DNA from 2 places in the Streptomyces sp. NBC_01689 genome. Region 2 is predicted to be linked to the other one. Evidence: predicted binding sites of a transcription regulator. Region 2 holds the regulator's gene; the other holds the start of a gene.
The links. The regulator HspR, encoded in region 2, represses chaperone genes until heat shock. The targets are predictions, from matches to a motif close to TTGAGNNNNNNNNNCTCAA.
Positions count from the first base shown of each region.

Region 1: a site for HspR is predicted at 8,145-8,163, ahead of lon (endopeptidase La). Genes of this name have one in related genera too.

Region 1 covers NZ_CP109592.1:3,796,298-3,806,625, forward strand. Annotated here, with positions in the region: gene OG776_RS15945 (sensor histidine kinase) at 1-2,883, opposite strand, end outside; gene OG776_RS15950 (protein phosphatase 2C domain-containing protein) at 3,277-4,065, shown strand; gene OG776_RS15955 (MarR family winged helix-turn-helix transcriptional regulator) at 4,825-5,316, opposite strand; gene lon (endopeptidase La) at 5,699-8,122, opposite strand; gene OG776_RS15965 (rhomboid-like protein) at 8,450-9,454, opposite strand; gene OG776_RS15970 (spermidine synthase) at 9,852-10,328, shown strand, end outside.
Region 2 covers NZ_CP109592.1:4,849,066-4,859,393, forward strand. Annotated here, with positions in the region: gene clpB (ATP-dependent chaperone ClpB) at 1-251, opposite strand, end outside; gene OG776_RS20540 (pyridoxamine 5'-phosphate oxidase family protein) at 452-865, shown strand; gene OG776_RS20545 ((2Fe-2S)-binding protein) at 1,038-1,334, opposite strand; gene OG776_RS20550 (hypothetical protein) at 1,375-1,572, opposite strand; gene OG776_RS20555 (helix-turn-helix transcriptional regulator) at 1,728-2,711, shown strand; gene OG776_RS20560 (helix-turn-helix transcriptional regulator) at 2,674-3,708, opposite strand; gene OG776_RS20565 (hypothetical protein) at 4,425-4,955, opposite strand; gene OG776_RS20570 (substrate-binding domain-containing protein) at 5,066-6,193, opposite strand; gene OG776_RS20575 (heat shock protein transcriptional repressor HspR) at 6,923-7,369, opposite strand; gene dnaJ (molecular chaperone DnaJ) at 7,374-8,561, opposite strand; gene grpE (nucleotide exchange factor GrpE) at 8,595-9,257, opposite strand; gene dnaK (molecular chaperone DnaK) at 9,254-10,328, opposite strand, start outside.

The DNA.
Region 1 (10,328 bases), 1.1 Mb from region 2:
GCCGTCCGGCGTCCCGGGGGTACGTGTCTGTGCCGTGTGTTCGGCGATCTCCGCCTCGACGTCGCGGCGGCCCTCCGTCGCACCCCGGTGGAAGCCGCCGAGCCTGCGCCGCAGCGCCTCGGCGTCCACCCCGCCGACACGCGCCCGGGGGGCGGGCGCGGGCGCGGAGATCTTCGGTGTGCGCTTGGGCAGGCCCTTGTCGGTGACCCGCTCCGGCTCGTCGTCCGGTGCGCGGTCGTGGACGTCGGGTCCGATGGCGTAGGGGTCGGCGGCGGACCGGGGGGCGGGCACGGTGTACGGGGCGGGGGGCGCGTCGGCCGCCCCGGGTCCGTCCGTCGCCTGCGCGGGCCCGGCCGTCGGAGACGTCGTGGAACCGTCCCGGGGCGCCGCCGGGACGTCCGCCGCGGCCGTGCGTCCGCCCGAGGGCGCGGGCGGGCCGTCCGCGGGGGCCATCGGGCCGTCGGTCCGTGCGACCGGGCCGCGCGGTGGCGGTACGGGCGCGTCGGCCGGTGGCACGGGCGCCAGGAGTTCCATCGTGGTCTCGGCGGCGGACGGGCCGGGGACGGGCGGGTCCTGCGTCCCGGCGTCCCGTACGGCCTCTTCCGCCGCGGCTATCAAGGGGTCCTCATCGGCGGCCGCGGCGCCGGGAATGGCTGCCCTGAGGGCCGAACGCCCGCGCAGCACGTTGGAGTTGGCCTCGGCGGCGGCCCCGGGAAGGGTCACCGAGGGGGCGCCGCCGGGGACCGGGGTGGCCGAGGGGACCGTGCCCGCGGGGGACGCGGACAGCAGCGTCTTCGGCAGGACGACCACCGCGGCGGTCCCGCCCTGCTTCTGCTCGCGCAGCTGTACCCGTACACCGTGCCGGTGGGCGAGGCGGGCCACGACGTACAGGCCGAGGCCGAGCCCCTCTCCGCTCTCCTGGTCGTAGGCGTCGTCCGGGTCGAACGCGGCGAGGCGGGCGTTGAGCTGGGTCATCCGCTCGGCCGCCATGCCGATGCCCTCGTCCTGTACGGAGAGCATCACCTCGCCGCTCTCCAGCAGCCAGCCGGAGACCTCGACGGGGAGGTCGGGCGGCGAGAACGACGTGGCGTTCTCCAGGAGTTCGGCCAGCAGGTGGGAGAGGTCGTCCGCGGCGAAGCCGGCGAGGTGGGCGTGCGGCGGCAGCGCCGCGATCCGCACCCGCTCGTACCGCTCGATCTCGCTGACCGCGGCGCGCACGACGTCGACCAGCGGGACCGGGCCCGCGTGGTGCTGGACGTGCTCGTGGCCGGCGAGGACCAGCAGGTTCTCGCTGTGGCGCCGCATCACGGTGGCGAAGTGGTCGAGCTTGAAGAGCGTGCCCAGCCGCTCCGGGTCCTGCTCGCGCTCCTCCAGCCCCTCGATGACCCCGAGTTGACGCTCGACCAGGCCGAGCGTGCGCAGTGCGAGGTTGACGAAGGTGCTGTGGATGGTGCCGCGCACCTGCTCCAAGTGGGAGGCGGCCTGGGCGAGTTCGGCTCGCAGCCGGTCCCGTTCGTCGGCCGCCAGCTGGCGCCGGCCGATCAGGTGCTTGCGGTCGCCCTCCAGTGTGGCGAGCCGTTCGTGCAGTGCGGCGGCGTGCGCGTGCAGGGCGTTGACGGAGCGGACGACCTGGGCGAACTCGTCGTTGCGGCCGGTGAACTTGACCGGCTCCGCCGCCCCCGGGTCGGCGGCGAGGCGGGCCGATCCGATGCGCAGCACGGCGAGCGGGCGGGTGAGGGTGCGGGCCATCGCCATGGAGACGCCGACCGCGACCAGCATCAGGGCGCCGATCAGGGCGATCCGGACCTCCAGCGCGGTGACGTCGTCGTCCCGCAGCAGTTCGAGGTCCTTGGTGCGGTGCTCGTAGAGGGAGGCCTCCGCGCCGCGCATCAGCTCGACCCGGGCCGAGAGCGCGGCGTCCGCCTTCTTCGTGCTGGTGCCGAGTTCGCCGTCGGAGAGCGTCGGCTGGTCGGTGAGGCCGGCGAGGAACTTGTCGGCGGCGTTGACGTCCGGTCCGGTGACCGTCGAGTCGTAGGAGGCCTTGGCGGCCTTGGGCGCGGTCTCGCGGAAGTCGGCGACGGCCGCGTCCGAGCGCAGTCGCGCCTGCTGGGCGGCGGCGGTGAGCGCGTCACGCTGCTTGGTGCCCGCCGTCGACGAACTGCTCGTGGTGGTCGACAGGCCGGTGACCGGGTCGAAGACCGTGCTGGTGGTGCGCGGGACGCTGAGCGCCGCGAGGAGCAGCCCGCGGGCGGCGGCGGACTGCTGGACGGCGGAGTCGAGCTCGGCGAGGGAGTGCGCGCCGGAGCCCGCCCGGGGCGGCAGCCGCTCGGCGAGATCCTCGGCGAGGCCGTGCAGTGCGGTGATGACCGCGGAGTAGGCCTCGTGCGTCTCGAGGGCGTCGCTCTTGCCGGTGAGCGCCGCCCGGCGGACCGCGCCGATGCCGTCCAGGTCGTCGAGGAGGACCGGGGGCGCGTCCTCGTCCGCCCGCAGCTCCGTCACCTGCCGGTCGACGCGGGCGCTGCGCTGCTCGGAGGGCGCCTTGGACTTGGGGCGGCCCGCGGCGATGTAGGCGGTGACGTCGTCGCGCTCGTCGGCGAGCGCGTGGGCGAGTGTCAGTGCCTCCTGGGTCCGCTGCGCGAGCGTCACCAGGTTCTGCGTGTCGTTGAGTTGTCCGGAGGCCGTCATGACCGCGGGGGCTCCGGCGCCCGCGATGGCGGCCGCGACGACCGCCACGGCGACGATCAGCCGATTACGTACGTGAGCGGCGCGGCCCTTGCCCGCGGAGGTGTCCCCCGCGGCCCCCGGCGTGCGTTCCACGCCCCCTGCGGGGGCCGACTGCCTGCCTGTGCGCCGAGACCGCATCTTCTGCACCGGTGCTCGCATTCCTGACTCGTGTACCCAAGGGCCCGGGTGACGCTCCGTCGACGAAGGTGTCACCCTCCGCGCGCCGTTGTCCCGGCGTGCGCAGGGGCTGCCCCCATCGGCTCCCGACCCTCCCAGTGCCGGTGGGCAGTGGTCCCGCATCATCTGACCCGCCACCCGAAGGAGTGAACCCCGGACGGGAGTTGGCGGGCAAGTTCCTCTGGCGCGTGCGCCCCCCTTGCGCGGCGGGCCGGTTGGACGTGGGCGAGCGCCTTTGGCAGTATTCGCCGCCACGCGTTCCCGGAGTCGATCATTCCATGCCAAACCAGGCGGCTGAGCTGCTGGTCCGTACCCGTTCGGCGCCCGTTGCCAGCCTTTCGTGGGCCTTGTGAAGAGCTCGTGCAGACTGGCTGGATGCGCACCGAACTCGTTTCCGAACCGGGCGACCCGGGCCGCCCCAATGAGGACTTCGCATCGGTCGGACTTCCGGCCTCGGGACAGGGGGGTTCACTGGTCCTCCTCGACGGCGTCACACCACCGCCGGACGACGACGGATGTCTTCATTCCGTGGCCTGGTTCTCGGCACGGCTCGGCGGATCACTGGCCGAACTGTCCCTTTCCCGCCGGGATCTGCCCCTGACGGAGATCCTTTCCCGGGCGATCCGGCGCACCGCCGAGGCCCACGCCGGGTCCTGTGACCTTTCTCACCCGCGCACGCCACAGGCAACCGTGGTGGTCGCGCGGTGGTCCGCCGACCTGGTCGAGTACCTGGTCCTGTCGGACTCGGCCCTGCTGGTGGAGTCCCCCACCGGGGAGGTGACCGCGGTCCTGGACAACCGTCTCGACCTCGTCCCGCGCGCCTGGCTCGCCACGGACGCGATAGCCGACACGACGGCCCGCAACAAGGAGGGCGGCTTCTTCACGGCGGCCGCGGACCCGTCGGTGGCGGCACGGGCCGTGACGGGTGTGCTGCCGCGTGCGGAGGTCCGCGCGCTGGCCGCTCTCACGGACGGCGCGACCCGCTGGGTCGAGAAGTTCGAGGAGGGCGGCTGGGGCGACCTGTTCACGCTCGTCCGCAAGGAGGGCGCGCAGTCCCTCGTCGACCGCGTACGGAATCTGGAGCGCGAGGACGCGGAGCGCCGGGTCCGCCTGCGCCGGAGCAAGACGCACGACGACGCGACGGTGGTCTTCGCGGAGTTCTGAACGGGGGCGGCGCGCACGCGGGCGGGAGCGCGCTCGGGCGCGCCCCCGCCGTCCGACGTGACGGTGGCGCGGCGGGAGGGGACCCGCCGGCCTGCCTCGGCCAGGGGCGGGCGCACCCGGCCGTTCGTGATGTCGGCCGACCGGTGCCGCGAGGCTGCGGATGGTGCCACTCAGGCGCGCGCCCGTGCCACCCGGCGTGCGGCACACGGCGCGACGGGGAGCGAGCACGCTTCTCCGGACAGGGCGCGCCCAGGCCGGGGACAGAGCCCGGCAGGGACCGTCGGGGCGCACTCGGCCGGTCTCGGACCGACACCGACCACGAGCACACGGGCCGCGGCACGCAGCGTCCGCGCGACCCGAGACCCGCGCGGCTCATGCAGGGCACTCCCCCGGGCGTACGCACAGACCGGCACAGGCCGACGGTGCCCACCCGGCCGGTCTCGGACCGACACCGACCACGAGCACACGGGCCGCCGCACGCAGCGTCCGCGCGACCCGGTACCCGAGACCCGTGCGGCTCATACGGGCACGCCCCGGACGCACGGGCGCCGGGCGCACGGGCGCCGGGCGCACGGGCGGACGGATCGCACCGGGCCGGTCACGGGCCCGCGCGGGTCACGTGGATCCCGGCCCCGGGTTACGGCACGGCGGGGGCCCGTCCCGTCGTACGGCGTGGGCCGCCGGGTGCGGACGGCGCGGACGCCCCGCCCCCGTGGCGGGCGGCCACGCGGGCCCCCGGTCCGCCCGCGGAGCGGCCCGTCACTTCTCCATGCCCTGGTTCAGCTGGTGCAGCAGCCGGGCGAGTTCGGCGACCTCGTGCGGGTCCCAGCCCGCGAGTTCGCGGACGTACCGTGCGCGTCGCGCCTCCCGGACCCGGCGGAAGCGGTCCCGGCCCCCCTCGGTGAGATGGACGAGCCAGGCGCGCCCGTCGGCCGGGTCGGGTTCGCGGGCGACGAGGCCCAGTTCCTCCAGGGCCCGCAGCTGACGGGACATCGTGGCCTTGCCGACGCCGATGTAGGCGGCCAGTTCCGTGGCGCGCTGCCGGCCGCACTCCTCCAGACGGAAGAGGAGTCCGTAGGCCGACGACTCCAGATCCGGGTGGACCTCGCGGGCCATCTCGCCGGAACTGGCCCGGGCACGGCGCAGGAAGACGGTCAACTCCCGTTCGAGTGCCGGGAATTCCTGGTCCACCCCATGGTCCGACGCGTCGGATCCGACACGGCGTCCGTCGCCGTTTGCGCCCTCGTGCACGTCAGCACCCCTGACCCGGTTTCCCGATCCTGAAAGTTTCTGCCGAAAGTCGGCGTTTCCGCAGCTCCGCCAGTATTTCGCAGGCGCGGTCCGACGGCAGCCTCCGGCCCCCTCCCGCGGCCCTCCCCGGGCCTTCCCAGGGCTTCCCAGGGCTTCCCAGGGCTTCCCAGGGCTTCCCCGGAGCTTCCCGGCGGCCTTCCGCGAGCCGGCTCCATGGACGGACAAATACTGGCATGCGCACACCATCACAGGATCGCCGGGACCCCGCCCCACGGCCGGCGGGCGCGATCCCGCCGTCCCCGGCGCCCGCCCGGGACAGGGGAAGGCCCGGGCTCCCTCACGGGCCCGGGCCTTCCCCGTCCGGACGGACCGGCGGCGTCCGTCACGCCGCCACCGGCACCTCCGGGGTCGCGCCGCTGGTCGCCGGGGTCAGCGCCAGCTCCAGCACCTGCCGTACGTCCGTGACGGCGTGGACGTCGAGCTTCTCCAGGACCTCCGCGGGGACGTCGTCCAGGTCGGGCTCGTTGCGCTTCGGGATGACGACCGTCGTCACCCCGGCCCGGTGGGCGGCCAGCAGCTTCTGCTTGACGCCGCCGATCGGCAGCACCCGGCCGGTCAGCGAGACCTCACCGGTCATGGCCACGTCGGTGCGCACGGGCCGTCCGCTGAGCAGCGACGCGAGAGCCGTCGTCATGGTCACGCCCGCGCTCGGACCGTCCTTGGGAACGGCGCCCGCCGGGAAGTGGATGTGCACGCCCCGGTCCTTCAGGTCGCCCACCGGCAGTTCCAGCTCGGCTCCGTGCGACCGCAGGAAGCTCAGCGCGATCTGCGCCGACTCCTTCATCACGTCACCCAGCTGGCCGGTCAGGGTCAGCCCCGCCGCGCCCGTCTCCGGATCGGCGAGCGACGCCTCCACGTAGAGGACGTCACCGCCCGCTCCCGTGACGGCCAGACCGGTGGCGACACCGGGCACCGCGGTACGGCGCTCGGCCGGGTCCTGGGCGGACTCGGGCACGTGGTGCGGACGCCCGATGAGCCCGCGCAGATCGGTGTCGGTCACCGTGAACGGCAGTTCCCGCTCACCCAGCTCGTGCTGCGCCGCGATCTTGCGCAGCAGCCGGGCGACACCCCGCTCGAGGTTGCGGACGCCCGCCTCCCGGGTGTACTCCCCGGCGAGCTTGCGCAGCGCGCTCTCGTCGAGCGTGACCTCGTCCTTCGCCAGACCCGCCCGCTCCAGCTGGCGCGGCAGCAGGTGGTCCCGGGCGATGACGACCTTCTCGTCCTCCGTGTAGCCGTCGAGCCTGACCAGCTCCATACGGTCGAGCAGGGCCTCCGGGATGGCTTCGAGCACGTTGGCCGTCGCCAGGAACACCACGTCGCTGAGGTCGAGTTCGACCTCCAGGTAGTGGTCCCGGAAGGTGTGGTTCTGCGCGGGGTCGAGGACCTCCAGCAGGGCCGCGGCCGGGTCGCCCCGGAAGTCGGAGCCCACCTTGTCGATCTCGTCCAGCAGGACCACCGGGTTCATCGACCCGGCCTCCTTGATGGCGCGCACGATACGGCCGGGCAGGGCACCGACGTACGTACGCCGGTGACCGCGGATCTCCGCCTCGTCCCGGACACCGCCGAGGGCGACCCGGACGAACTTCCGGCCCATCGCGTGCGCGACGGACTCGCCGAGCGAGGTCTTGCCGACACCGGGCGGCCCGACCAGCGCGAGCACGGCACCGCCGCGCCGCCCGCCGACCACGCCGAGCCCGCGCTCGGAGCGGCGCTTGCGCACCGCGAGGTACTCGGTGATGCGTTCCTTCACGTCGTCGAGTCCGGCGTGCTCGGCGTCCAGGACGGCCTTGGCGCCCTGGATGTCGTACGCGCCGGTGTCGTCGGTCCGCTCGTTCCACGGCAGTTCCAGCACCGTGTCGAGCCAGGTCCGGATCCAGGAGCCCTCGGGCGACTGGTCACTGGACCGCTCCAGCTTGTCGACCTCCTTGAGCGCGGCCTCGCGGACGTTCTCGGGAAGGTCGGCGGCCTCGACGCGGGCGCGGTAGTCGTCGGACTCCTCGCCCTCCTTGGCGTCGCCGTTCAGCTCGCGCAGCTCCTTGCGGACGGCCTCCAGCTGGCGCCGCAGCAGGAACTCGCGCTGCTGCTTGTCGACGCCCTCCTGGACGTCCTTGGCGATGGACTCGGCGACATCCTGCTCGGCGAGGTGCTCACGCAGCTGCTCGGTGGCGAGCTTCAGCCGGGCCACCGGGTCGGCGGTCTCCAGCAGCGTGACCTTCTGCTCGGTGCTGAGGAAGGGGGAGTATCCGGAGTTGTCGGCCAGCGCGGACACGTCGTCGATGGCCTGTACCCGGTCCACGACCTGCCAGGCGGCGCGCTTGCGCAGCCAGCTGGTGGCGAGGGCCTTGTACTCCTTGACCAGCTCGGTGACGTGACCGGGCAGCGGGTCGGGCACGGTCTCGTCGATCCGGGTGCCCTCGACCCAGAGCGCGGCACCCGGACCGGTCGTCCCGGCGCCGATCTTCACGCGTCCACGGCCGCGGATCAGCGCGCCCGGGTCGCCGTCGGCCAGTCGGCCGACCTGCTCGACGGTGCCGAGCACACCGGTGCCCGGGTACGCCCCGTCGATGCGTGGCACCAGCAGGACCCGCGGCTTGCCGGGCTCCGACCGCGCGGCGGCCTGGGCGGCCTCCACGGCGGCGCGTACATCGGCGTCGTTCAGGTCCAGCGGAACCACCATGCCGGGCAGCACAACCTCGTCGTCGAGCGGCAGCACGGGCAGAGTGAGCGTTGTGGACGTCGAAGCCATGATCTTCCCTTCGGCATGCAAGTTGAGTTACACCGACTCAATGCACGTGAGTCCCCGATTGTTCCCCCGAGCCTGTTCGCTCTGGGCGATCACTCCGCCACTCGTCAGGGCGGGACACGTCCCCACAGGTCAGAGCGGTTCGCACGGGGTGAGACGGTCGGCGCGACCGCGTCCCTCCGGGCGTCTACGGGAGGAACCAGCGGACGACGCCCGCTGTTCCCGGAGACCCGCACGACGCCCCCGAGTCCCCCGAGGCCCCTGCACGGCGGCCCCCGGCGCCACTGACGACACCCCGGGACCCGGCCCCCGGGGCCCGGCGCGGCTCGGTCACGAGGACCGAGGGACCTGGACGGCGGCGGTCCCGGCCGCCTGGCCCGGGGTCCGGACACCGGGGTCCCTCTCCCGGCGGCCCCCGGTTGCCCCACCGCGCCCGCCGCGCCCGCCGGGACCGCCGGGACCTCCGGGACCTCCGGGTCCGGACCGTTGCCGGCGGCGCACGAGCGGCCAGGTCGACACACCGATCGCCAGGGACAGCAGGTGCCCCCAGTCCGTCAACGGATCCGTGAACGCGATCAGGTCGCCGACCAGCACCGCCGCGAAGCCGATCAGCACCGGCCAGCGCAGCCACGGGCCCAGCAGCCCGGCGAGCGCGCCGACGCTCGCGGCGACGCCGAAACTGATGCCGTAGTCGAGACGGTGCAGGGAACTGCCGGGCAGGTGTCCCGTCAGCACCGACAGCCCCACGGGCACCTCGGTGGCGAGCGTGGCCACGACGTGCCCGAGGAGGAAGACACCCGCCGTCCGCAGCCCTCCCGCCCGCCGCTCGAGCGCCGTCAGCACGAGCACGAACCCGGCGGCGTACATCGACGCGAAGCCGCCCGCGATCCACAGGGCGCTGGCCAGCAGCACCAGCACCGGATGGCGTACGAGGTGCGCCACGTCCGTGCTGGAGCCCTGCTGCAGGGCGTGGACGAGGGAGGGGGGCGCGTGGCCGGCGGTCGTCGAGACGACGGCGAGCAGGGCCGCGTACCCGAAGGTGAAGGGCGTACCGGTGGGGGTGGGGAGCAGTCGCCACGCCCGCGGCGCACGCGACCGGGCCGGAGCGAGCGCGCGGGCGAGCGCACGGGCGAGCGCACGGGCGAGCGCACGGGGGCGGGAGACGGGAGGACGGGGCACGGACGGCTCCGGGGCCGCTTCGCCCCGCTGCCGCGGCATGCCCTCCAGCACGGACGCGCCCGCTTCCGCGTCCTCGGGTTCCCGCGGGTCGCCCGGCGTCTCCGGCGTCGCGTCGGACGGGGAGGCCGTGGCCGCCGCGGTCGTGCTCCGGTCCAAGGGGATGGGCTCCTTCCGTCCCCGCCCACCCTTGGGTGTCCCGCGCGTCACTGTCTATGACCGACGCCACCCGCGGGGCGATTCACAGCGAACCGACATCCGGCGACGCCGCCCCCGCCCCGTCGCACGCCCGCACCGGTCGCCGCAGGCCTGCCGTATGTAAGGAGGGAAAGACGAAGGAGAGAGGCGGGGGAGCGGCAAGGGGGAGGTGCAAGGGGGGACCAGGAAGTACAGGAGGAACACGAGGAACAGGAAGGAGGGGAGCGAGCAGCGGGCAGGGGGAAAGGGAAGGGCTGCCGGCCCCCTCACGCGCGACCGGCTCCCCGCCGTGCCGGCGGTCCGCGCACCGGGGATCACCCCGTCCGCCCGTCCGGGCGGAAGTGCCAGGATGGCGGTCATGACGGCTCCGTACGACATCCCCGTAGTCATCGACCGCAGGGAAGGCCCGTACGGCGAGGTCGTGTTGCGGCGCCACGGAGCACTGCTGCAGATCATCGCCAACGGGTGCTTCCTCATGGACACCTCGGACGGCCGCTCGGAGCGGCTGCTCGTCGACGCCGCGTACGACGCCCTCGACGGACGCCCGGAGCCGGACGTGCTGATCGGCGGACTCGGTGTCGGGTTCTCGCTCGCCCACGCGGCCGCCGACCCCCGGTGGGGACGCATCACCGTCGTCGAACGTGAGCCGGCCATCGTCGGCTGGCACCGTGCCGGTCCGCTGGCCGCGCTCTCCGCACCGGCGTTCGCCGATCCGCGCACCGAGGTCGTGGAGGCCGACCTGTGCGCTCACCTGCGTGAGACATCCGCCACGTACGACGCGCTCTGCCTGGACATCGACAACGGCCCCGACTGGACCGTCACCGAGGACAACGAC
Region 2 (10,328 bases):
GGCTGCGGCGGCGCGACGGTCGACCCGGTCACGCTGGGCAGGGCGGCCAGGACCCGTTCGGCGCCGGCCCGTACGGAGGCCTGGTCCGCGTCGACGGCGGCCAGCAGATCGATGATGTTCTCGTTGTCCTGCCCCCCGAGCAGCGCGAGCAGCAGGTGTGCGGGGGTCAGGTCCGGGTGCCCCCCGGACACGGCCCGGCTGGTGGCCGCGTTGATCGCGTCCCGGCTCCTGTTGGTCAGCTCGGCGTCCACGTTCGCGTTCTCCTCCTGTGCACGGACTTCCTGAACAGACTGCCGGTACGGACGTTGCGCACCGGCTTCCCGTACGGACTCCCCTTGACACGGACGCCCTGTACGGACTGACTCAACCAACGTACACAAAGTTGAGTCTATTCCACTCAAGGTAAACCCGGGGCATCTTGTGGCGGACCGGTGCGGCTACATTTCGGGCCATGGCCGCACATCCGGTGGAACCGCGCGATCCCGACCCCGCCTACCTCGCCTTCTGGCGGGAACGGCATCTGTGCACCCTGACCACGCTCCGGGCGGACGGCAGCCCGCACGTCGTCCCCGTCGGGGTCACCTACGATCCACAGGCCGGTCTGGCCCGGGTCATCACCCGCGGGACCAGCGCCAAGGCGAAACACGTGACGGCCGCGGGGGCCGAGGGCGCCCGGGTCGCGGTCTGCCAGGTGGACGGGCGGCGGTGGGCGACCCTGGAGGGGCGCGCGACCGTCTCCGCCGATCCCTCACGTGTCGCGGAGGCCGAGCGGCGGTACGCGGAGCGGTACGGCAGGACGCCCTCGCCCAACCCGGCCCGGGTGGTGATCGAGATCAGCCTGACCTCGGCCCTGGGGCACGGCTGATCCCCCCGCACGGCCGGCCCGGGACACGCGGACACCCGGATATGCGGATGCGCAGATATGCGGATACCAGGATGTTCCGCCCAAAACTGCAGCGGCGTCACCGTGTTCAGGTCACGGTGACGCCGCTGCGGGGGGAAGTACCTGCGCGATCTACTACGACGGGGGAATCGCGTCAGGCACTGCGGGGGGTGGCTGAGATGGTCCTTACATCCGGGGCTTCCGGCTCGGCCAGCTGGTGGTCACGCTGGTCGAGGTTCACAAAGATCATTCCGTACCTGATGGCACATCGCACGGGCTGCGGCGCGCCGCGCGGCCGTCGCAGACACCGGTACGCCCGTACGTCCTCTTCCTCGTCCCGGGTGACGACGACCGGCTCTCCGAACACGGTCACCATCAGCGAGTCCCCGGTGTGCGGGATCGCGGTCGCCAGGTCGATGAAGTGCCAGCCGGAGCGGTAGGCGGTAGCCATCTCGCGACGGAAGGAGCGGTCGTCGGGGGGCGTCGTCACGTCAACTCCCGGTGCCGTCATCCGCCGCCGGAGTCACCACCACGTCGTTCGCGGCTGGCGCCGGCCAGTGACTGTCCGCCAGTACGTTGTCCGTGGCCACCGCCGGCCAGTGACTGTCCGCCAGTACGTCGGCCTTCGTCCCGGAGAGGCCGCCCAGAGCTCCGAATGCCACCATGGCGGAGAAGGCGGCGACAAGCACCGAGCGAAGCATTTTGTTACGCATAGTCGGCTTCGTCCTCACTTGAAAGTCCCGTCTTCCCCCGTCGAATAAGACGATGGCTCATTCGGGCACGTCGTGGCCACATAATCGATGCATCATGTTCCTGCACGTTCAGGACCCTGGGGGGTGGACTTTTGACAACGAATCAGACCAATGCGACACATCCCCACGGTGTGACCCAGTTGTGCGAGGACGGAGGCCGTCTCTACGCGAACGCGCTGCGCACAGGACGAATCGCGCGCGAGGACGCGGAGCCGGCTCCCTGTCTGGTCGAACTGGCCCTCCTCCACCCCGATCCGGACGACCCGAACTGGCTGCGTCCGGTGCCCCCTTCGGTGGCGCTGGCCCAGCGACTCAACCCCATAGAGCGCGAGATCACCGAACGCAGGCGCCTCTCGGTCGAGTTGAGTGACGCTTTTGAGCCGTTCATGGCCCTCAGCGTCCAGGGGGTGACGCCCACCCACTCCATCACGGTGCTGGAGGGCGGCGACCGTATCAACGCGGCGCTGAACCTGGCGACCGCCCAGTGCCAGCACGAGATGCTCACCATCCAGCCGAGCGACCGCGGCTCCGAGCGCAGCCTCCTCCAGGGGCTGGAACGCGACCGGCCCCTGATCGAACGTGGTGTGAAGATCCGGACGCTGTATCAGCACACCGCCCGCTACAGTCCCGACAAACTCGCGTACGTGGCCCAGCTGTCCGACGGCAAGGTCGAGTACCGCACCATCGACGAGCTCGTGGAGCGACTCATCGTCTGCGACGAGAGCGTCGCCTTCATCCCCACCCGCGACGACCAGCAGGTCGCCCTGGAACTGCGCCACCCCGGGCTCGTCCGCTACCTGATCAAGGTCTTCGAGTTCATCTGGGGCCGCGCCGTCCCGCTCACCGCCGGCGCGCCCTACGAGACCGCCCCCGGCGGCATCACGAACATCCAGCACTCCATCGCCAAGCTCCTGGTGGAGGGCCATGTCGACGAGGCCATCGCCCGCCGTCTCGGCATGAACGTCCGTACCTGCCGGGCCCACGTCGCCAAGCTGGCCACGTCGCTCGGCAGTGGCAGCCGGGCCCAACTCGGCTATCTCATCGCACAGTCGGGGATTCTGGACCAGGAGAGCTGACCGGCAGCGGCTCCGGGGAGCGCGGCGGCCCGTCGAGGCCCGCCTGCGCGATCCGGACGCCCAGCTGCGTCCGGCTCGCCGCGCCCAGAGTCTCCGAGAGGCGCGCGATGTGCGCCCGGCAGGTCCGCACACTGATCCCCAGCCGTTCGGCGACCACCGCGTCCTGGTGCCCCTCGGCGAGCAGCGCCGCGATCGAGCGCTCCCGGTGGGTGATGCCGTCGATGCCGGTCTCCGGGAGCGGGGCGGCGAGCGGTATCGCCAGCCTCCACAGCCGCTCGAAGACCGTCACCAGGTAGGAGACCAGCGCCGGATGCCGCAGCTCCAGCGCTATCGTGCGGTCGTCGTTGGCCGGGATGAACGCCACCTTGCGGTCGAAGAGGATGAGCCGCTCCACCACCTCGTCGAGCGTCCGGGCCTCCGCCGCCCCCTCCATCATCTCCATGTAGTTGTGCAGGCCCTGGCCGTGCCGCGCCACGTGCGTGTACAGGTCCCGCATCCGCACGCCCCGCCGGCGCATCTCCAGCGCCCGGTGCAGGCCTTCCGACAGCTCGTCCTCGCGGCGGATGCCGCCCGGCTGCACGGTCAGGACCTCGTCGGTGCACGCCTCGGTGGCCTCGTCCATCGCGGCCCGGATCCTGGGCAGTCCGTCGAGGACCCGGATCGCGACGCCCTCGGCCCGCGTCTGCGTCCGGCCTCCGAGCCCGGCATACCACTCGAACGCCGTCACCGCGTCGCCCACCCGCGTCTGACTCGCGCTGACCTCCTCGTACACACCCCGGATCAGCCGCGTCATGACCTCCTGCGGCGAGGTCGGCACCAGCCATCCCATGTCGTCGGGGTCCGGGTGCAGCAGCGCCAGCTCGACCAGGCAGGGCACCGACTCCGCGTCCGCGCGCGGCACCCGTCCGCGCCGCACGGCCCGGGAGTACACCCGGTCCCCGGCGTCGCAGAGTCGGTCAGCGCCGTGCGGATGCCTGTCCGTCCCGTGCCCGGCCATCTCCCACCCCTGGCTCCAACCTCCGGCTCCAGCAACCCCCGTGAGGCGACGCTCCGCACCGTCCACGGCGGAGCACTTCCGCACCGCGGGACCGCCGGCCCGCGTCTTCCGCAGCGCAACTATGCGCGGCCCCGACCGCCATCGCAACACGGGCGCGCCCCCCGCGCGCCCCTTCTCGCCCGCATACGTCCTGACATTTCCCCACCTCCCCACGGCGCCTTGCAACAACATGACGCCGCCTTCGCGCGGTCCCGGGCGGCCGGATCGCGCGCCGCGAACGACCGGGACACGTCACGGTGTTCGGCCGGAGACCTCCCGGACACGGGCTCACGGACGGGGTCTTGCACGAGCTCTTGCACGGGCGCGGCTCGCGGACGAAGTCCTGAGTGGGCACGGCTCGCGGGCGCGGTTCGCGGACGCGGTTCGCGGGCCCGGTTCGCGAGGGCAACGGGTGCGCGAAGGCGACGGGGGCGCGAGGGGCGCGCCGGGTGTCCCGCGGCGGCCGGCCTCCGGGCCCGCCCGCGAAGCCCTCGGCGGGCCTTCAGGGACCTCCGGAGGCCATCAGGGGGCCTTGGGCCGTCCCGCCGGGAGCGGCACCCGCGACCGGGGCCGACCGCCGCGACGGCCGGCCCCAGGGCCGCCCTCGGGGGCTGTTCTCGGAGCCGGCCTGAGAACCGGCCTCAGGGCTGCCCTCAAAACCGGCCTCAGGGCCGGTCTCAGGGGGCCGCGGCCCAGCTCCTGAGCAGTGCCTCCCGCGCGGGACGCCAGGGCGTGACGCCGTCGCCCTCCGCGCTCCCCCACTCCAGCAGCCGCGTCACGTCCGCCGTGCCCTCGACGAAACGGTTCAACAGGTCCAGCGACAGTTCGTACTCGGACTGCACATAGCCCCCGACGGCCGCCGTGTACACCGTCAGCTCGGCCTTCTCCTCGTCCGTACGGACGTGCAGCTCGAACGCGGGCGGTGCCTCACCGGCACCGGTCGCCACGTCCAGGACCGTGTCCATCACGCTGTTCACCAGCCACCGGGTGCTGGAACGCACCTGCACGTCGTGCACGGTGAGCGCGCGTACGTCCCGCCACGCCCAGAAGCCCCGCCGGCCCCCGCCCACGGCCTCCACGCCCTCCGCGGTGAGCCGCACCCCTCGCCCGTGCCCCGCGGGCTCGGCGCCCACGTACACGCTCTTCTCGGTGATCCAGAACAGGCCGATCATGGCCACGGGCGCCTCCGGTACGAACGCGTCGAGCACGGTCTCCCGGTGAGAGCCCGGCCGGCCCGGGAGGGTTCACCCGGGCCGTGAGAGACGTGTGCGCGGGCGCCCCGGCCGGGACGCCCGCGCACACGTGACAGGACGGACGGCTAGTTGATGTGGGCCGCCGCGCAGGCCGCCTTGTACTTGGCGGTGCAGATCTCCGAGACCTTGTAGATCTTGTCCTGGAGGACCGTCTCCTTGATGTTCGCCTTGGTGAGGGCGACCACCGGGACGAGCTGGGAGGGGATCTTCTGGTTCGTGGGGCTGTCGACCCGGTCGCGGGTCAGCGCGTCGAACTCGATCCCGCGGCCCTGGACCTTGGCCACGGCCATCTCGGCGGCGGCGGTGGCCTCCTGCGGGTACGACTTGTAGACGCTCATGTACTGGTCGCCACCGAGGATCCGCTGCACCGCGTCGAGCTCGGCGTCCTGGCCGGTGACCGGCGGCACGTTGCTGACACCCATGGTCTTCATCGCGTCGATGACCGCGCCCGCGATGCCGTCGTTGGCGGAGTAGACACCGGCGATGTGGCTGAGACCGATGGCCTGGATCGCCTCCTCCATGTTCGCCTTGGCGTTGGCCGGGTCCCAGTCCTTGGTGTCGTACTTCCGGGCGATCTCCACCTTGCCGTCGAGCACGGACATGGCACCCGCCTTGAACTGTGCCGCGTTCGGGTCGGTGACCGCGCCGTTCATCATCACGATCTGCTTCGTTTCGGTGTTGCTGCCCATCGCCTTCAGCAGCTCCTTGGCCTGCACCTCGCCGACGAGCTCGTTGTCGAAGGAGATGTAGGCGTCGATCGGGCCCTGCGCGAGGCGGTCGTAGGCGATGACGGGGATGCCCGCGGCCTTGGCCTTGCGGACACCGCTCGCGATGGCCTTGGAGTCGACCGCGTCCACGAGGAGGACGTCGACCTTGTCGTCCACCATCTGCTGGAGCTGGGCGCTCTGCTTGCTCGCGCTCTGCTCCGCGTTCTTGTAGACCACCTGGCCCTTGCCGTGGGTCAGCGACTTGACCTGCTGCTCGATGATCGGGTAGTCGAACTTCTCGTAACGGGTGTTCGCCTTCTCGGGCAGAAGGAGACCCACCGTGAGGTCGTCGCCCTTGGTCGGGCTCGCCTTGGAGTCGCTGCCGGCGATCCCGTCCACGACCCCGCAGCCGGCGAGGAAGACGGCCGTCGCCGACGAGACCAGGGCTATGGCCGTACGACGAAGCCGGGTGTTACGAGTGTTCACATCAGGTGCCTTCCGGGCGAGGTAGCTGCTTTGCGACCCAGGTGGCTGAAAGCCAACGCGGCGATCACCTCAGCGTCAAGGAGTAACCACTTAACGAGATGGCAACAGCGTTCTGTGTTCCTCAAGTGAACACGATGGAAAGAGGGCGCACCTCCACTTCCACGCGACGCCGACGGTGCACCCGCTTCCCTCACACCCCGTCGGGGCCGCGCAACCCCCGCCCCCGACCTGGAGACTTGAAGACGGCCGAGAATCACCGCAGCTCCGGACGGTCGCACGCGACCCCGTCCCGGCCCGGCGCGGTGGCACACCTCCGACCTCAAGTGATCTGCGTCACCTTTCGGGTCGTCAGCCGGGCGCCTCGCACAACTCCGGCCGCAATGACCGAATTTGTCTGACTCGGCGGCTGACGGCCGTTCACGCGCACGGCGTCGCGCCGGACACACCGCGGAAAACGGACCGCTCCGACCGCGACGCGGAGTTGGCCGGTTCGGCACCCTCCCGCGCGTCGGCGCGGGAACGCCCGGGGCCGGTCCCGCGCCGACGCGCCGGAGGAGAGCGCCGGTCCCGCCTCGCCGCCGGTCCCGCCGTCCCCGCCGGTCCCGCCGTTCCCGTCGGCAAACGTGCCCGCGCGGAGGACCCTTTCGCGGTACGGCGGGGCCTCCCGCCCGGCGGCATGCGAAGGGGCCGGGAGGTGAACCACCTCCCGGCCCCTTCGACGGTCGAGAACTACTCCGGCGACCGCTTCGGCCGCCACACCACCAGGGCGCTGGTCTGCTGGACCTCCTGGTACGGGACCAGGTCCCGCCGGTAGGAGGCGTGCACGGCGGCCTCGCGCTGCCGCATGGTGGCCGCCGCGCCGTCCAGGGCCGACTCCAGTTCCACGACACGGGACTGCAGCGCGGCGACCTGGTTCTCCAGCTCGATGATGCGCTTGATGCCGGCCAGGTTGATGCCCTCGTCCTGCGACAACTGCTGGACGGTGCGCAGCAGTTCGATGTCGCGGGCCGAGTAGCGACGGCCGCGCCCGGGCGTGCGGTCCGGGGAGACCAGTCCGAGGCGGTCGTACTGACGCAGGGTCTGCGGGTGCAGGCCGGAGAGCTGGGCCGCCACCGAGATGACGTAGACCGGGGTCTCCTCGGTCAGTTCATAGGGGTTTCGACGACGGCCGTCCATCTGCTCAAGCTCCCTTCGCGGCCTGGAACAGCTCCGCCCGCGGGTCCTCGTCCGCGGTTGCCTCGCGATACGCCTCCAGGGCGTCACGCGCCTTGCCCGACAGGTCCGTGGGGACCGCGACCTCGACGGTGACGAGGAGGTCGCCGCGGGTGCCGTCCTTGCGGACCGCGCCCTTGCCGCGGGCCCGCATCGTACGGCCGTTGGGGGTGCCCGGGGGCAGCTTCAGGGTGACCGGGGGGCCACCCAGGGTCGGGACCCGTACCTCGCCGCCGAGCGCCGCCTCCGTGAAGGTGACGGGCACGGTGACGGTGAGGTTGTCGCCCTTGCGGCCGAAGACCGGGTGGGCGTCCACGTGGACCGTGACGTACAGGTCGCCGGCCGGGCCGCCCCGTTCGCCGGGCGCGCCCTTGCCGCGCAGCCGGATGCGCTGCGAGTCGGTGACGCCCGCCGGGATGCGGACCTGCATCGTGCGGGACGACTTGGCGCGCCCGCTGCCCGAGCACTCCAGGCAGGGGTGCTCGGCGATCAGACCGCGGCCCTTGCAGTCCGGGCAGGGGTCCGTCAGCGAGAACCCGCCGCCGGAGCCCCGCGCCACCTGGCCGGTGCCGACACAGGTCGGGCACACCCGCGGTGTGCCGTTCTTGTCGCCGGTGCCCGAGCAGGCCTTGCAGGGCGTCTGCGAGGTCATGCGCAGCGGGACGGTCGCGCCGTCCACCGCCTCGGTGAAGCTGAGCGTCACCTCGGTGTCGATGTCCTGGCCGCGCCGGGGCTGGGTCCGGGTGCCGGTGCCCGCGCCACCGCGGTTGAACAGGCCCCCGAAGACGTCACCGATGCCACCGCCGAAGCCGCCGGCCCCGCCGCCCGCACCGCCCTGGGCGCCGCCCCCGAAGAGGTCGCCCAGGTCGAAGTTGAAGTTGCCGCCACCCGCTCCGGGCCCCGGACGGAAGCCGCCGTTGCCGAAGAGGGCGCGTGCCTCGTCGTACTCCTTGCGCTTCTTGGCGTCCCCGAGGATGTCGTTCGCCTCGGAGATCTCCTTGAAGCGCTCCTCGGCCTTGGCGTTGCCCTTGTTGGCGTCCGGGTGGAACTCGCGGGCGAGCTTCCGGTACGCCTTCTTGATCTCGGCCTCGGTGGCGTCCTTGGGGACGCCGAGGACCTTGTAGTAGTCCTTCTCGATGAAGTCCTTGGTGCTCATCCCCGACGTCCCTCCTTCCTCGTCGTGTCAACGTCAGCCCTCGTCCGGGCCACCGCTCTCCTTGTCGTCGGCCGCCTCAGCCGTCGTGTCGTCGGACTTGGCGGACTGCGCGCCCGGCTGGGGCTCGGCGACGGCCACCCGCGCGGGGCGGATGGTGCGCTCGCCGAAGCGATACCCGGGCTGCAGAATCGCCACGCACGTCGTCTCCGTGACGTCCGGCGCGTACGAGTGCATGAGGGCTTCGTGGATCATCGGGTCGAAGGGCTCGCCCTCCTTGCCGAACTGCTGAAGCCCCATCTTCGCCGCGACGGTCTCCAGCGACTCGGCCACCGACTTGAAACCGCCGACCAGTTCACCGTGTTCCCGCGCGCGGCCGATGTCGTCGAGGACGGGCAGGAGCTCGGTCAGGAGGTTCGCGATGGCGATCTCCTTGACCGCGATCCGGTCGCGCTCGACCCGGCGGCGGTAGTTCTGGTACTCGGCCTGGAGCCGCTGGAGGTCCGCGGTGCGCTCACCGAGCGCCGTGCGTACCTGGTCCAGCTGGGCCGTCAGACCGGCGGTCTGTGCTGCGGCTGATGCGTCCCCGGCCGGGGACGCCCCCTCCGCGGAGGGGGCGTCCTTCGGCTCGGCGTCGTCAGGGGTGGCGCCGGAGGGGACGTCAGGCTTCTCTTCGAAACCCGGGGTCTCCTCCGTCACGCGGCACCGTCCTTGCGGTCCTCGTCGACGATCTCGGCGTCCACGACGTCGTCGTCGGCCCTGGCCTGGTCGGCACCGGCGGCACCCTCGGCGCCACCCGCCTGCGCGGCCTGCGCGTCGGCGTACATGGCCTGGCCCAGCTTCTGCGAGACGGCGGCGACCTTCTCGGTGGCCGTACGGATCTCGGCGGTGTCCTCGCCCTTGAGCGCGGCCTTCAGCTCCTCGACGGACGCCTCGACCTCGGTCTTGACGTCACCGGGGACCTTGTCCTCGTTGTCCTTGAGGAACTTCTCCGTCTGGTAGACGAGCTGCTCGCCCTGGTTGCGGGACTCGGCGGCCTCGCGGCGGGCGTGGTCCTCCTCCGCGTACTTCTCGGCCTCTTCGCGCATCCGGTTGACCTCGTCCTTCGGCAGCGAGGAGCCACCGGTGACGGTCATCTTCTGCTCCTTGCCCGTGCCCAGGTCCTTCGCGGTCACGTGCATGATGCCGTTGGCGTCGATGTCGAAGGCGACCTCGATCTGCGGGACGCCGCGGGGCGCCGGCGGCAGACCGGTCAGCTCGAACATCCCGAGCTTCTTGTTGTACGCCGCGATCTCGCGCTCGCCCTGGTAGACCTGGATCTGCACGGACGGCTGGTTGTCCTCGGCGGTGGTGAAGATCTCGGACCGCTTGGTCGGGATCGTCGTGTTCCGCTCGATGAGCTTCGTCATGATGCCGCCCTTGGTCTCGATGCCCAGGGACAGCGGGGTCACGTCGAGGAGCAGGACGTCCTTGACCTCGCCCTTGAGGACACCGGCCTGGAGCGCGGCGCCGATGGCGACGACCTCGTCCGGGTTGACGCCCTTGTTGGCCTCGTTGCCGCCGGTCAGCTCCTTGACGAGCTCGGCGACGGCCGGCATACGGGTGGAGCCACCGACGAGAACGACGTGGTCGATCTCGGACAGGTTGATGCCCGCGTCCTTGATGACGTTGTGGAACGGCGTCTTGCAGCGCTCCAGAAGGTCGGCGGTGAGCTGCTGGAACTGGGCGCGCGTGAGCTTCTCGTCCAGGTGCAGCGGGCCCTCGGCGGAG